Linked DNA regions of Saccharophagus degradans 2-40. The protein of the gene in region 2 interacts with the protein of the main gene of each other region in a pairwise test. Links are inferred from orthologs where the notes say so. Each region holds a gene or a part of one and is shown on either strand. Other genes may lie near its edges. The genes, in order: SDE_RS13985, rlmB and tsaE.

Region 1 (5,298 bases), 2.0 Mb from region 2 along the record:
GCGTTTTCTATATCAATAACTAGTCTTGCGGGGGAATCCAAGGTAAATATTTTATGCTCAACAGGCCCAGTTAAATCGAACACCAAACGTGTGTTATCTGGTGCGCGCCAAACACGTACACCCTTAACGTCTGCCGCCATTAACCATTGGCTAACAAGCATTAGTACTAGGCAAAATGCGATTTTAAACCTGTAACCCACGATAAGTGCGTCCTTCGTTGTGACGTTATTTGTATAATTAATCGTTAGCGAATATTGGTAAAGCTTCCACAGCTTTTATTCATTTATGTTATCCACCCAATTCATGCCATTTGTTGTTAGCCCACAAAGTGTAGCGCTACGGCCCTCCCCACTGGGCACTACCTTAACCAGAATATCCGCTTGAGGCAAAACACCTTCGCCCTTTTCAAACCATTCGATTAAACAAATTGCTTCTGCACTAAAGTAATCGCGAATCCCCATATATTCTAGCTCTTCAGGGTCGCCAAGCCGGTACAAATCGAAATGGTAAATGGTGCGCTGGGCTAATTCATATGGCTCGACCAATGTATAGGTAGGGCTTTTAACCGGACCTGAATAATCAAAACTATGCAGCACTCCGCGGCAAAAAGTGGTTTTGCCCGCGCCAAGGGTGCCATCTAAAAATATGACTGCTCCTGCGGGAATCATCTTCCCCAGCGCAGCACCTAGCGCTACGGTTGCCTCTTCGTTTACCAGGTAAATTTCTTTTTCGACTAACGCCTGCACCACTAGTTTAACAACTCCCTAATAAATGGAATTAAATCGGTCGCCATTACACCACGCACACCCGCTTCTTGCACGGCCAAATCGGCGGCATCACCGTGGGCGCACACGCCCAACTGAGCAGCTTCAAATAAGGTTAAACCCTGCGCAATCAAGGCGCCAATCACGCCACTAAGTACGTCGCCCATGCCACCGGTTGCCATTCCTGGGTTGCCAACATTCGCCACCACTAATTGATCCGCACCGGCAATAATGGTTCCAGCGCCTTTCAAAACGACTACACCGCCATATTTAGTTTGAATAGCGCGGGCTGCGGCAAACCTATCGGCTTGAATTTCTGCCACAGAGCAGTCTAGTAGGCGCGCCGCCTCTCCTGGGTGCGGCGTTAGCACCCAGTTATCGCGTTGCGTTTTTCGCACTACGCGCCCTTCTGCCAACAAATTCAATGCGTCGGCATCCATTACCAAGGGTAAGTCTGTAAGTGTTGCTTGCTGCAGCATTTGCTCCGACCACGAGTCACGCCCAAGGCCTGGGCCCAATACAACAACCGTTGGTTTAGCCAATACAGGCTCGATAGCCTGGCCTGACGCCACACCTATTACCATAAGCTCTGGGCAACGGGCGAGAATAGGCGCAACATGAATGGGCTGGGTAGCAATACCCGTTAACCCTGCCCCCGTGCGCGCAGCAGCTTCGCCTGCCATAGCGGCAGCGCCACCCATACCCACATCACCACCTACTACTAACACATAGCCAAACTGCCCTTTATGAGCGTCGGCTTCGCGCTCTGGCAAGCTTGGCATAAGCGCCAAGCGCGATGTGCGTGTAACCTCGGGTTTAATGGCGTCATATATGGAAGCGGGTACACCTAGGTCATCAAAATACACATCACCGGTAAAGGCTGGGCCTCGGCCGGTTAACAAACCGCGTTTTACACCAATAAATGTAATAGTCGCCGCACACTTTATTGCGTCGCCCCACACTTTTCCGGTATTGCCACACAAGCCAGAAGGCAAATCTACCCCTAATACTGGGGCTGCGGAATTATTTGCCCAAGCTATTGCACGACTATAATCGCCCTCTACTTCGCGCGATAAGCCAGTGCCAAACAGCGAGTCAACTATTACCGTACTAGCATCAATTTGAACCGTATTTAACTCAGAACCGGCTATAACCGTTACGCCTTCCTGCTGGGCGTAGTTGTACGCCTTAAGTGCGTCACCGCTTAGGCCAGCAGGGTCTGCTATCGCCACAGCGTGTACATTCAGTTTTTTCTGCGCAGCCAAAGCCGCAATAACATAGCCATCGCCACCATTATTACCGGCACCACATAGCACTACTACAGACTCTACTTGGGGCCATTGTTCTAGCAGTAATTCAAATGCTGCGCGACCGGCGCGCTTCATAAGTACAATACCGGCAATATTTGCTTGCTCAATGGCGAGGGCATCTAACTGTTTGACTTGTTCACTGGTGTACAAACTGGTGGGAAGTTCTGGTGCGGTCATAGGAGATCACTATTCATTAAATGACTATTTGGCCAGCCGTTAGCTAACCAAATGCGTTATTACATTTTGAGCCTAGGTTTTTACGCGTATACTTGGCGGCCTAGACATATTGTTGGCGATTATACGGCACTACTCGTAAGGGTTATAGCGCTGTGCAAATCATAATCGTTACCACAACCCTCAACACTGGCAATAAAGCACGCTATGAACCAGCCACTCCATACACTCGCGCAGCTGATAAAAGAGTGGAGTCGTGAACTTGGCTTCCAGCAGGCAGGCATTACCGATACGGACCTATCTAATCAAGAAGATCGTTTTCGTGCGTGGCTCGCAGCGGGGTATCAGGGTTCGATGGAATGGATGGCGGAGCACGCCGATTTGCGTTTAGACCCAGAAAAACTGCACCCGGGTGCCTGTCGAATTATATCGGTGCGCTTAGATTACCTGCCCCCCGATACCAACCAAATTAAAATTCTTAAATCTGCAGATACTGCGTACGTATCGCGCTATGCACTGGGCCGCGACTACCACAAGCTTATTCGCAAGCGCCTCGCAACTCTGGCAAAAAAAATTGAAGCGTGGGCGGTCGAAAACCAAATAGATGTACCTCTAAGCCAGCGCCCATTTGTAGATAGCGCCCCAGTAATGGAGCGACCACTCGCAGAAAAAGCCGGCCTAGGTTGGACAGGCAAGCACACTCTTATCATTAACCGTCACGCGGGCAGCTACTTCTTCTTGGGGGAGCTATTTACCAACCTGCCTCTACCCGTGGAAACACAAACCGCAGAAAATCTGTGTGGCGACTGCACAGCATGCTTAAAGGTATGCCCAACAGATGCCTTTCCAACCCCTTACACGCTCGACGCTAAACGCTGTATTTCTTACCTTACCATTGAGAACAAAGGCCCCATTCCAGAAGAGTTTCGCGAGCCCATAGGCAACCGAGTATTTGGCTGTGACGACTGCCAAGCCATTTGCCCGTGGAATAAATACGCCACCCCCACGGACGAGAAAGACTTTCACCCGCGCCACGGGCTAGAAGCGGCGAAACTTAACACGCTGTTTAGCTGGGACGAGGCAACCTTTCTAAAAAATACTGAAGGCTCGGCCATTCGTAGAATTGGCTTTGAAAAATGGCAACGCAATTTAGCGGTAGGCATAGGCAACGGCCCTAGCTCTCCCGAAACCATTGATATACTTAAACAAAAGCTTCACACCAGCACCCCGCTTGTAGCCGAGCATATCCACTGGGCGATAAAGCAACTGCAAAACCCAGATCGCAAACGCAAGCGCAAAATCAAAGCACAAGCTTAGGCCTCACGCTCATAACCTTTTATTAACCCCCTCCCCTCTATACTTCGTCATCAACTACGGGCAACAGGCCCATACATCATCCAAGCTGCACTTAAAATATGCTGCTAAGCTTAAAAAACACTCAACTCAAAAGAAGTATGAACATGAACCTTAAACACCTCTTTCTGGTTGCTTTGGCGCTAAATATTGCTGCGTGCAATGTAAAAGAGCCCGCGGCGACAAATGATAACCACATTAGCTACCAAGCCGCTCGCGAAGCGCGCTTGGCAAAAGTTGAAGCCGAAGTTGAACGCCTGCTGCCACTATTAACACTAGAAGAAAAAGCCTCTTTGGTTCATGCGAACAGCAAATTCTCTATCGCCTCTATCGAGCGGCTAGGCATTCACGAAATGTGGATGTCTGATGGCCCCCACGGCGTGCGCTATCAAATCGAACGCCACGGCTGGGCACCAGCAGGCTGGACAGATGACAACTCCACTTACTTACCACCGCTTACTACCGTAGCCGCCAGCTGGAACCCCGAAATAGCTGCCCTTCACGGCGATGTACTCGGCGCAGAAGCTCGCCACCGCCGTAAAGATGTAATATTAGGCCCAGGCGTAAACTTAGCTCGCCTGCCACTTTATGGTCGTAACTTTGAATATATGGGTGAAGACCCCTTCTTGGCATCACGTCTTGCTGTGGCAGAAATTAAAGCCATTCAAGAAAATGACGTGGCCGCCTGTATCAAACATTTCGCGCTTAACAATCAAGAGCTGAATCGCACCGGCGTAAACGCCAAACCCGATGAACGCACATTACGCGAAGTGTATTTACCCGCCTTCGAAGCCGCCGTTAAAGAAGCGGGCGTGCACACCATAATGGGGGCCTACAATGAATTTCGCGGTACCAACGCCAACCAAAGCAAACATTTAGTAATGGATATTCTAAAAGGCGAATGGGGCTACAAAGGCGTGTTACTCACAGACTGGAACGTAGATATCAACACTTACGATGCCGCTGTTAACGGCCTCGATATCGAAATGGGTACAAATGTAGATAGCTACGACGACTACATGCTTGCCCAACCAATGATCGACATGATTAAAGCGGGCAGCATTCCAGAGTCAGTACTTGATGATAAAGTTCGTCGCATACTGCGCGTGCAACTCAGCATAGGCATGATGGACAAATACCGCTTATCTGGTGAGCGCAATACTGCCAAGCATCACGAAGCTGCACGCAAAATTGCATCTGAAGGTATTGTGCTACTAAAAAATGAAAACATTCTGCCGCTAAATAAAAACAAAATTAAAAACGTATTGGTGCTTGGCCCCAACGCAGACAAAGTGCACGGTTTAGGCGGTGGCTCGTCAGAAGTGCCAGCACTTTATGAAATAACCCCGTTACAAGGGTTAAAACAGAAGCTGGGAGATAATGTAAACATTACCGTTATGCGCGCACGCTATGACGGTGTGTTAATGCCTATCGCCAGTGATTATGTTACTTCTCGTCACTGGACCGGCACACCTGCATGGAACATGGTGCGTTACTCGGATGCTGCGCGCACCCAAGCTATTGGCGACTCCGCCATTGTTGATTCGGCTTATTCTTCGCCTGCAGGCACGACTAAAGAATACGTCACCATGACCGCCACAATTAAACCGTTAAAATCGGGCGAGCACACACTCAAAACATCGGTGATGGGCGATTTCGAATTAAAAATTAACGGTAAAACCACAGTAAAACATAGC
Region 2 (5,152 bases):
CTCTGCACGACGTGTTTCGAAATCTGCAATACTTGCTTTAGTAGCAGTAATTGCTTTGCCTGATGGCAAAAGGTAGTTGCGGCCAAAACCAGCTTTAACGTCTACAACGTCACCCACTGTGCCTAACTTACCAACTTTCTCGAGTAGAATAACTTCCATCTCGCATATCCTCTAGTTTTATGCCGTGGCTCACCGCAGCACTAAATTAATTCTTTTTCGCGAGCATTTAATTGGCAACCACATAGCTGCCTAGCTCACGACTAAAAACTTACTCGTGAGAATCGGTGTAAGGTAGCAACGCAATAAAACGAGCGCGCTTAATAGCGGTCGCCAATTGACGCTGATACTTAGCTTTTGTACCAGTGATACGGCTAGGTACAATTTTACCAGTCTCAGAAACGTATGCTTTCAGAGTATCTAAATCTTTATAGTCGATGCTTTTCACGCCTTCGGCAGTGAAACGACAGAACTTACGACGTCGGAAAAAACGTGCCATGATTATGCCTCCTCGCTTTCGTCTTCAGATGATTCATCATCGGCTTCTTCGTCTAAAGACTCTTCGTCTTCAACTTCTTCAGCAGCTGATTCGGCTTCTTGAGCACGACGCTCGGCGCGGTTGCGGCGCTCGCGGCTCTCGTTTTCCGCTTTCATGATTGGCGACTCTTCAGTCACGGCTTCATCACAACGGATAATCATGTTACGCAATACAGCGTCGTTGTAACGGAAGTTAGTCGTTAACTCTTCCAATACTTCTTCGCCACACTCAACATTCATAAGAATGTAGTGCGCTTTGTGGATTTTGTTGATGGAGTAAGCCATTTGACGGCGACCCCAGTCTTCTAGACGGTGAACAGCACCACCGCTGTCTTTAACAGCTGCGGTATAGCGTTCAACCATACCTGGTACCTGTTCGCTTTGGTCAGGGTGGACCAAGAACACGATTTCGTAATGACGCATTGTAGCTCCTTACGGATTAGGAGTTTCCAGCACAAATCTGCTGTGAAACAAGGAGTATCGCCGTGTAATACACGACGGGTTTAAGGGCGGCGAATTCTACGGGCTAATAGTTCAAAATGCAACCACTTATATCGAGCCAAGCTATAGGGGATAGGAAAGCAGCAAATAATGCACAGCATTCACTAAAAAGTGGATGGCAATGGCCACACTTAAACGACCAGTGAGGGTATAGGCAGCCCCATATGCGCAACCGGCCACCAAGTAAATAGCCCACGCATGCGCGCCCTGCGGGCTATGGGCTGCAGCAAAAAGTACGGCTGTTACAGTCAGTGCGATAAACGCAGCAGGGGCAGCACCAAATCGCTGTAAAGCACGCTGCAATGGCCCTTGCACCAGTAGCCGCATAAAGCTTTCTTCTGCAACGCAAGTGACCAGTAAATTAACAAGCAAAAACCAAATTGCGTGCAAACCCCATTTAGGCTGCCACTCTAAGCCCAGCAAAGGTATGGCAACGCCCAGCACAACCCCAGCCAATAAAATAGGCCAAACGAAAACCTGCCAACCTGTAACAAGCATTTGCTTAGGCACACTGCCTAATAGCCAAATAACTACTGCATAGCCCGCCAATGCTTTTGCCATATTAATATGCAGGTCAAACGATTTACCACCAGGGTAGAGTTCATTCATGCTAAAAACTAAGGGGTAACTAAAGCCCTCAGGCCGCATTAACGCAATGGCTAGCCCTAAGGGCAACAGCGGTAACCACAGCAGCACCTTCACCCATGCTGCCCGATTGCGAGCAAAATGAAACGCAGCCAAGGCCGCAATAAACAGAACAAGTAACCCAACAACGCTTAGAGGTAGCCAGCCAAGCAACAACCCCAGCAACGCCACACAACATAACGCTACAGTAGCGATAACTGGGTAAGAAAAAAAGGAAGGCCAACTAGATTGGGTCATGAGATTAATAACAAGCAGCGACCTAAAGAATGTAGACCCCACTTAAGCAAATACCGTGTTTGTAGTAAATGGGGTGGCCTAAATATGCCCGCCCCCTCCTTTAATATAACAAGCGCCTATTTTGCTTGTCGCTGACGCACTACCTCGAACAACACCACACCTGTCGCTACCGACACGTTCAAGCTTGTAACACTGCCTAACATGGGGATTTTTACCAAATCGTCACAGGTTTCCGTGGTAAGCCTGCGCATACCGGTGCCTTCTGCGCCCATCACTATTACGCGCGGGCCGGTTAAATCCACATCGTAAATACTTTTATCTGTATCACCGGTTGTACCTGCAACCCACAGGCCTTGCTCTTGCATTTTTTTAAGGCAACGCGCCAAGTTTGTAACCACAATTAGCGGAACATTATCCGCGGCCCCACAAGCCACTTTGCGCGCAACTTCTGTTAAGCCTACGGAGTTATCTTTTGGCACTATTAACGCGTGTGCTCCAGCGGCATCGGCAGAGCGCAAACATGCCCCCAAATTATGCGGGTCGGTAACGCCATCCAACACAACAATTAGCGGGTCACCCTCAATGGCTTCGATAAGCGGGTACAAATCATTTTCTGTGTAGCTCTGCCCTTCTTTCGCATAGGCCAATACACCTTGATGATTGCCATCTGCGGAAACTGAATCCATGCTTTTTTTATCTTGCGGCAATACTTTTATACCTGCCGCCTGCGCAGCTGATAATACTTTTTGCACCCTGGCATCTTGCCTACCGCGTACTATCCAAATTTCTTGTATGCGCTGCGGGCTTGCTTTAAGTAGCGACTGCACCGCGTGCAAGCCAAAAATTATTTCTTGTTTAACCATGTACGTTTTTACTTACTCTGATTTTCTAGGAGCTGCACGTTTAGCAGCCGGTTTTTTGGTGGTGCGAGCCTTAGCAGCAGGCTTTGTTTTTGCCTTAGGTTTTGCCGCAGCTTTCGCACCTGGCTTAGGATTAGACGTTGGTTTAGCTGTTTTTTTAGCGGAAGCCCCGCGAGTCTTTGGCGCTGAGGATGCTTCGCCTTTAGCCCCTTTTTTGGGCTGCGCTTTCGATCGAGCTTTGGGCCTACTTCTACCCGCACGCGACTTGGGTTTTGCTTTTTCGCCCGTATTCGCGCTCTCAACCGATGTCGATTTTCGCTCTTGCGTCGCCTTGGTATCAGAGGGCTTAGCTTTTTTTATTGGCGCGCCCTCTTCGGCTTTTTTAGCTTTGCCGCGGCCAAGCAAGTTTGCAGCAGCATTTTTTACACCGGCTATTATACGGCTAGCGGCACTCGCTTTTTTAACAGGTGCTGCAGGCTCGGGCGAGTTCGCTTTTGGTTTGCGCTTACGCGGCTTGCGCGCCTGCGCGGCTTCGTAATCTTTGGCCATTGCCTTGGCCTTGCTACTGGCTTTAGGCTTTGCTTTTCTGCCAGTTTTTGCACCTATTAATTCAAAATCGATTTTGCGCTCGTCTAAATCCACACGAACAACTCGCACAGTTAGCGAGTCGCCCAGCTTAAAGGTGGTGCGTGTGCGCTCCCCTACTAAGCGGTGTCGAGCGGGTTCAAAGTGATAGTAATCTTGCGGCAGTGCGGTAATGTGCACCAAGCCTTCCACATACACATCACTTAGCTCTACAAATAAACCAAAGCCAGTTACCGCGCTTACAACACCTTCAAACTCATCGCCGACTTTATCTTGTAGATATTCGCATTTTAGCCAGCTCATCACGTCGCGCGTTGCTTCATCGGCACGGCGCTCTGTGGTGGAGCACTGCTCACCTAAGCTCGCTAAATCACCAGGCGTATAGGGGTAAAACGTTTCTTTCGCTACAACAGGGGTTTGCTCTACGCGTTTAACTTTATTGGTATCTAAGTTAGACCGGATAACACTGCGAATTGCACGATGCACAAGTAGATCGGGGTAGCGGCGAATAGGCGAAGTAAAGTGCGCGTATTCGGAATAGGCCAAGCCAAAGTGGCCCTTATTATCCGCTTGATATACCGCTTGATTCATACTGCGCAGCATAACCATTTGGATAATATGCGCGTCTGGGCGGCCCTCTATTTGCTCCAGCACATATTGATAATCTTGCGGAGTTACTTCATCACTACCGCGCATACTTAGGCCTAGCTCACCCAAATATTCATGCAGTAATGCAATTTTTTCTGCTTTTGGGCCTTCGTGCACACGGTAAAGTGCAGGCACTTCTAAAGAAGATAAAAACTTAGCAGCACTAACGTTTGCGGCAAGCATGCACTCTTCAATAAGTTTGTGTGCATCATTGCGTTCAACGGGAACAATGTCTTTAATTTTTCGATTTTCGTCAAACAATATGCGCGTTTCTTTTGTTTCAAAATCAATCGCGCCGCGCAAATCTCGCTGTTCTCGGAATATTGTGTAAAGGTCGTGCAGTGCGTCAAGCTGTGGCAACAACTTCGCGTACTGTTTGCGTGCGCCGCTATTTTTATTGCCGCGCTCCGCCAAAACTTTACCAACTTGAGTATAAGTTAAGCGCGCATGGGAATGCATAACAGCTTCAAAAAATGCATAGCTACTAACTTTACCTTTTGCGCTTATGGTCATTTCGCAGACCATACACAACCGATCTACATCGGGGTTAAGCGAGCACAAACCATTGGAAAGAACCTCTGGCAACATTGGCAATACATAATCGGGGAAGTAGACCGAATTGCCGCGCGAAGTTGCTTCTTTATCTAGCTCGCTACCTACCGCAACATAGTGAGATACATCCGCAATGGCCACAAATAAACGCCAACCTCCAGATTTAAGAGGCTCGCAATAAACAGCATCGTCAAAATCTCGTGCATCTTCACCGTCAATGGTTACAAACGGCAACTTGCGCAGGTCGTGACGGTTTAGTTTGTCGGCCTCTTCAACTTCACGGCCATATGCGGCTATTTCGGCCTCGAGCGCCTTTGGCCATTCGTGGGGCAAGTCGTAAGAGCGAATTGCAACGTCGATTTCCATACCCGGCGCCATATGGTCGCCCAACACGGCTTTAATTGAACCAGAAGGCGGCCTGCGCCTTTCGGGCTGACGCACTACCTCGGCTTCAACAATTTGCCCTGGTTTTGCGCCGTTAGTTTGGTCTGCGGGCAACATAATGTCGTGCCCTATACGGGGGTTATCAGGCCGCACAAAATGTATGCCGCCTTCATTAAAATATTTACCCACTACTGTTTGAGTGTTGT
Region 3 (3,085 bases), 2.0 Mb from region 2 along the record:
GCTGCGCCACGGTTGTGCGGTAGCGCTTGGCAATAGATGAGAGGGTATCACCTCTAGCGATTATGTGCTCAACCGTGGCAGCACTGCCACCAGAACCTTTGCCGCCGTGCTTTTTCCAAGCCACGTAAGAATCGGCCGGTGGCACATCGTAAAAATAACTTTTAACACCGTTAAAAATTGCTGTGGCCAATTTTTTGCGGTGGCTATCGGTGCTTAACGCTCGCGCTTCGTCGGGGTTTGATATAAACCCTGTTTCTACCAGAATAGATGGTACATCTGGCGATTTCAAAACAGCAAAACCCGCCTGCTCGACTTGGTGCTTGTGAAGCTTGGTAATTGCGCCCATTTGTTTAAGCACGCGATCACCCACGTTCAAACTGTTAGCAAGAGTTGCATTCATGGATAAATCCACCAACACACCCACTAACATTTCATCTTTATCATCGAGGCTCACATCGCCCACACCGCCAATTAAATCCGCTTCATTTTCTTTTGACGCAAGAAAACGAGCTGTCTCACTGGTAGCCCCGCGACGAGATAGAGCAAATACTGACGCGCCTTTCGCTTTGGGGTTTTTAAATGCATCGGCATGAATAGAAATAAATAAATCTGCGCGTATTTCTCGGGCTTTATTGCGGCGCGCACGCAGTGGAATGTAGTAATCACCTGTTCGCACCATTTGCGCCTTGTACCCGGGTTCGCTATCTATGAGCCGCGCTAACTCTTGTGCAATTTTAAGTACTACATCTTTTTCGCGAACACGCTTTGGCCCCAGTGCGCCAGGGTCTTCACCGCCGTGGCCAGCATCAATGGCAATGACGATATCGCGCTTGCTTTCCGGTGCTTTGGCAACGGTTTGGACTGTTTTTACGGTAGCAGTACCTTCATCGTATAAATCTATTACCAATCTATCTGGCTTGTCGGCAAGCGCTAACAGTGCAAAACTTCGTGGTTTTACCTCTGTTTGTAAATCGAGTACAACGCGTAAATCGGTTTGGTTGCGTTTGCCATAGCGCATTTTGCCAATAGGCGAGCCGCTAAAGTCTAGGCCGTCGGTATTGGCTGCGAACTTGGCGTTTTCTATATCAATAACTAGTCTTGCGGGGGAATCCAAGGTAAATATTTTATGCTCAACAGGCCCAGTTAAATCGAACACCAAACGTGTGTTATCTGGTGCGCGCCAAACACGTACACCCTTAACGTCTGCCGCCATTAACCATTGGCTAACAAGCATTAGTACTAGGCAAAATGCGATTTTAAACCTGTAACCCACGATAAGTGCGTCCTTCGTTGTGACGTTATTTGTATAATTAATCGTTAGCGAATATTGGTAAAGCTTCCACAGCTTTTATTCATTTATGTTATCCACCCAATTCATGCCATTTGTTGTTAGCCCACAAAGTGTAGCGCTACGGCCCTCCCCACTGGGCACTACCTTAACCAGAATATCCGCTTGAGGCAAAACACCTTCGCCCTTTTCAAACCATTCGATTAAACAAATTGCTTCTGCACTAAAGTAATCGCGAATCCCCATATATTCTAGCTCTTCAGGGTCGCCAAGCCGGTACAAATCGAAATGGTAAATGGTGCGCTGGGCTAATTCATATGGCTCGACCAATGTATAGGTAGGGCTTTTAACCGGACCTGAATAATCAAAACTATGCAGCACTCCGCGGCAAAAAGTGGTTTTGCCCGCGCCAAGGGTGCCATCTAAAAATATGACTGCTCCTGCGGGAATCATCTTCCCCAGCGCAGCACCTAGCGCTACGGTTGCCTCTTCGTTTACCAGGTAAATTTCTTTTTCGACTAACGCCTGCACCACTAGTTTAACAACTCCCTAATAAATGGAATTAAATCGGTCGCCATTACACCACGCACACCCGCTTCTTGCACGGCCAAATCGGCGGCATCACCGTGGGCGCACACGCCCAACTGAGCAGCTTCAAATAAGGTTAAACCCTGCGCAATCAAGGCGCCAATCACGCCACTAAGTACGTCGCCCATGCCACCGGTTGCCATTCCTGGGTTGCCAACATTCGCCACCACTAATTGATCCGCACCGGCAATAATGGTTCCAGCGCCTTTCAAAACGACTACACCGCCATATTTAGTTTGAATAGCGCGGGCTGCGGCAAACCTATCGGCTTGAATTTCTGCCACAGAGCAGTCTAGTAGGCGCGCCGCCTCTCCTGGGTGCGGCGTTAGCACCCAGTTATCGCGTTGCGTTTTTCGCACTACGCGCCCTTCTGCCAACAAATTCAATGCGTCGGCATCCATTACCAAGGGTAAGTCTGTAAGTGTTGCTTGCTGCAGCATTTGCTCCGACCACGAGTCACGCCCAAGGCCTGGGCCCAATACAACAACCGTTGGTTTAGCCAATACAGGCTCGATAGCCTGGCCTGACGCCACACCTATTACCATAAGCTCTGGGCAACGGGCGAGAATAGGCGCAACATGAATGGGCTGGGTAGCAATACCCGTTAACCCTGCCCCCGTGCGCGCAGCAGCTTCGCCTGCCATAGCGGCAGCGCCACCCATACCCACATCACCACCTACTACTAACACATAGCCAAACTGCCCTTTATGAGCGTCGGCTTCGCGCTCTGGCAAGCTTGGCATAAGCGCCAAGCGCGATGTGCGTGTAACCTCGGGTTTAATGGCGTCATATATGGAAGCGGGTACACCTAGGTCATCAAAATACACATCACCGGTAAAGGCTGGGCCTCGGCCGGTTAACAAACCGCGTTTTACACCAATAAATGTAATAGTCGCCGCACACTTTATTGCGTCGCCCCACACTTTTCCGGTATTGCCACACAAGCCAGAAGGCAAATCTACCCCTAATACTGGGGCTGCGGAATTATTTGCCCAAGCTATTGCACGACTATAATCGCCCTCTACTTCGCGCGATAAGCCAGTGCCAAACAGCGAGTCAACTATTACCGTACTAGCATCAATTTGAACCGTATTTAACTCAGAACCGGCTATAACCGTTACGCCTTCCTGCTGGGCGTAGTTGTACGCCTTAAGTGCGTCACCGCTTAGGCCAGCAGGGTCTGCTATCGCCACAGCGTGTACATTCAGT

What was found.
Region 1: the proteins of rlmB (region 2) and SDE_RS13985 interact in binary tests that used the Escherichia coli proteins (3 or more experiments, as listed by UniProt). The link is inferred for Saccharophagus degradans 2-40 from one-to-one orthologs.
Region 3: the proteins of rlmB (region 2) and tsaE interact in binary tests that used the Escherichia coli proteins (3 or more experiments, as listed by UniProt). The link is inferred for Saccharophagus degradans 2-40 from one-to-one orthologs.

The regions. Positions count from the first base shown.
Region 1 is NC_007912.1:3,387,498-3,392,795, forward strand. Bases 1-2,902 are described here. They hold SDE_RS13985 (bifunctional ADP-dependent NAD(P)H-hydrate dehydratase/NAD(P)H-hydrate epimerase), read right to left. Parts: upstream 2,252-2,902; coding sequence 749-2,251; downstream 1-748. Other genes in these bases: SDE_RS13975 (N-acetylmuramoyl-L-alanine amidase), read right to left, coding at 1-161; tsaE (tRNA (adenosine(37)-N6)-threonylcarbamoyltransferase complex ATPase subunit type 1 TsaE), read right to left, coding at 276-749; queG (tRNA epoxyqueuosine(34) reductase QueG), read left to right, coding at 2,456-2,902. In the rest of the region: more of queG, read left to right, coding at 2,903-3,565; SDE_RS13995 (glycoside hydrolase family 3 C-terminal domain-containing protein), read left to right, coding at 3,709-5,298. UniProt on the Escherichia coli protein: Bifunctional enzyme that catalyzes the epimerization of the S- and R-forms of NAD(P)HX and the dehydration of the S-form of NAD(P)HX at the expense of ADP, which is converted to AMP.
Region 2 is NC_007912.1:1,353,511-1,358,662, reverse strand. The notes cover bases 908-3,663. They hold rlmB (23S rRNA (guanosine(2251)-2'-O)-methyltransferase RlmB), read right to left. Parts: upstream 2,781-3,663; coding sequence 2,034-2,780; downstream 908-2,033. Other genes in these bases: rnr (ribonuclease R), read right to left, coding at 2,793-3,663; SDE_RS05540 (CPBP family intramembrane glutamic endopeptidase), read right to left, coding at 1,099-1,917; rpsF (30S ribosomal protein S6), read right to left, coding at 908-957. In the rest of the region: rplI (50S ribosomal protein L9), read right to left, coding at 1-159; rpsR (30S ribosomal protein S18), read right to left, coding at 269-496; more of rpsF, read right to left, coding at 499-907; more of rnr, read right to left, coding at 3,664-5,152. UniProt on the Escherichia coli protein: Specifically methylates the ribose of guanosine 2251 in 23S rRNA.
Region 3 is NC_007912.1:3,386,425-3,389,509, forward strand. What follows is about bases 86-3,085. They hold tsaE (tRNA (adenosine(37)-N6)-threonylcarbamoyltransferase complex ATPase subunit type 1 TsaE), read right to left. Parts: upstream 1,823-3,085; coding sequence 1,349-1,822; downstream 86-1,348. Other genes in these bases: SDE_RS13975 (N-acetylmuramoyl-L-alanine amidase), read right to left, coding at 86-1,234; SDE_RS13985 (bifunctional ADP-dependent NAD(P)H-hydrate dehydratase/NAD(P)H-hydrate epimerase), read right to left, coding at 1,822-3,085. In the rest of the region: more of SDE_RS13975, read right to left, coding at 1-85. UniProt on the Escherichia coli protein: Required for the formation of a threonylcarbamoyl group on adenosine at position 37 (t(6)A37) in tRNAs that read codons beginning with adenine.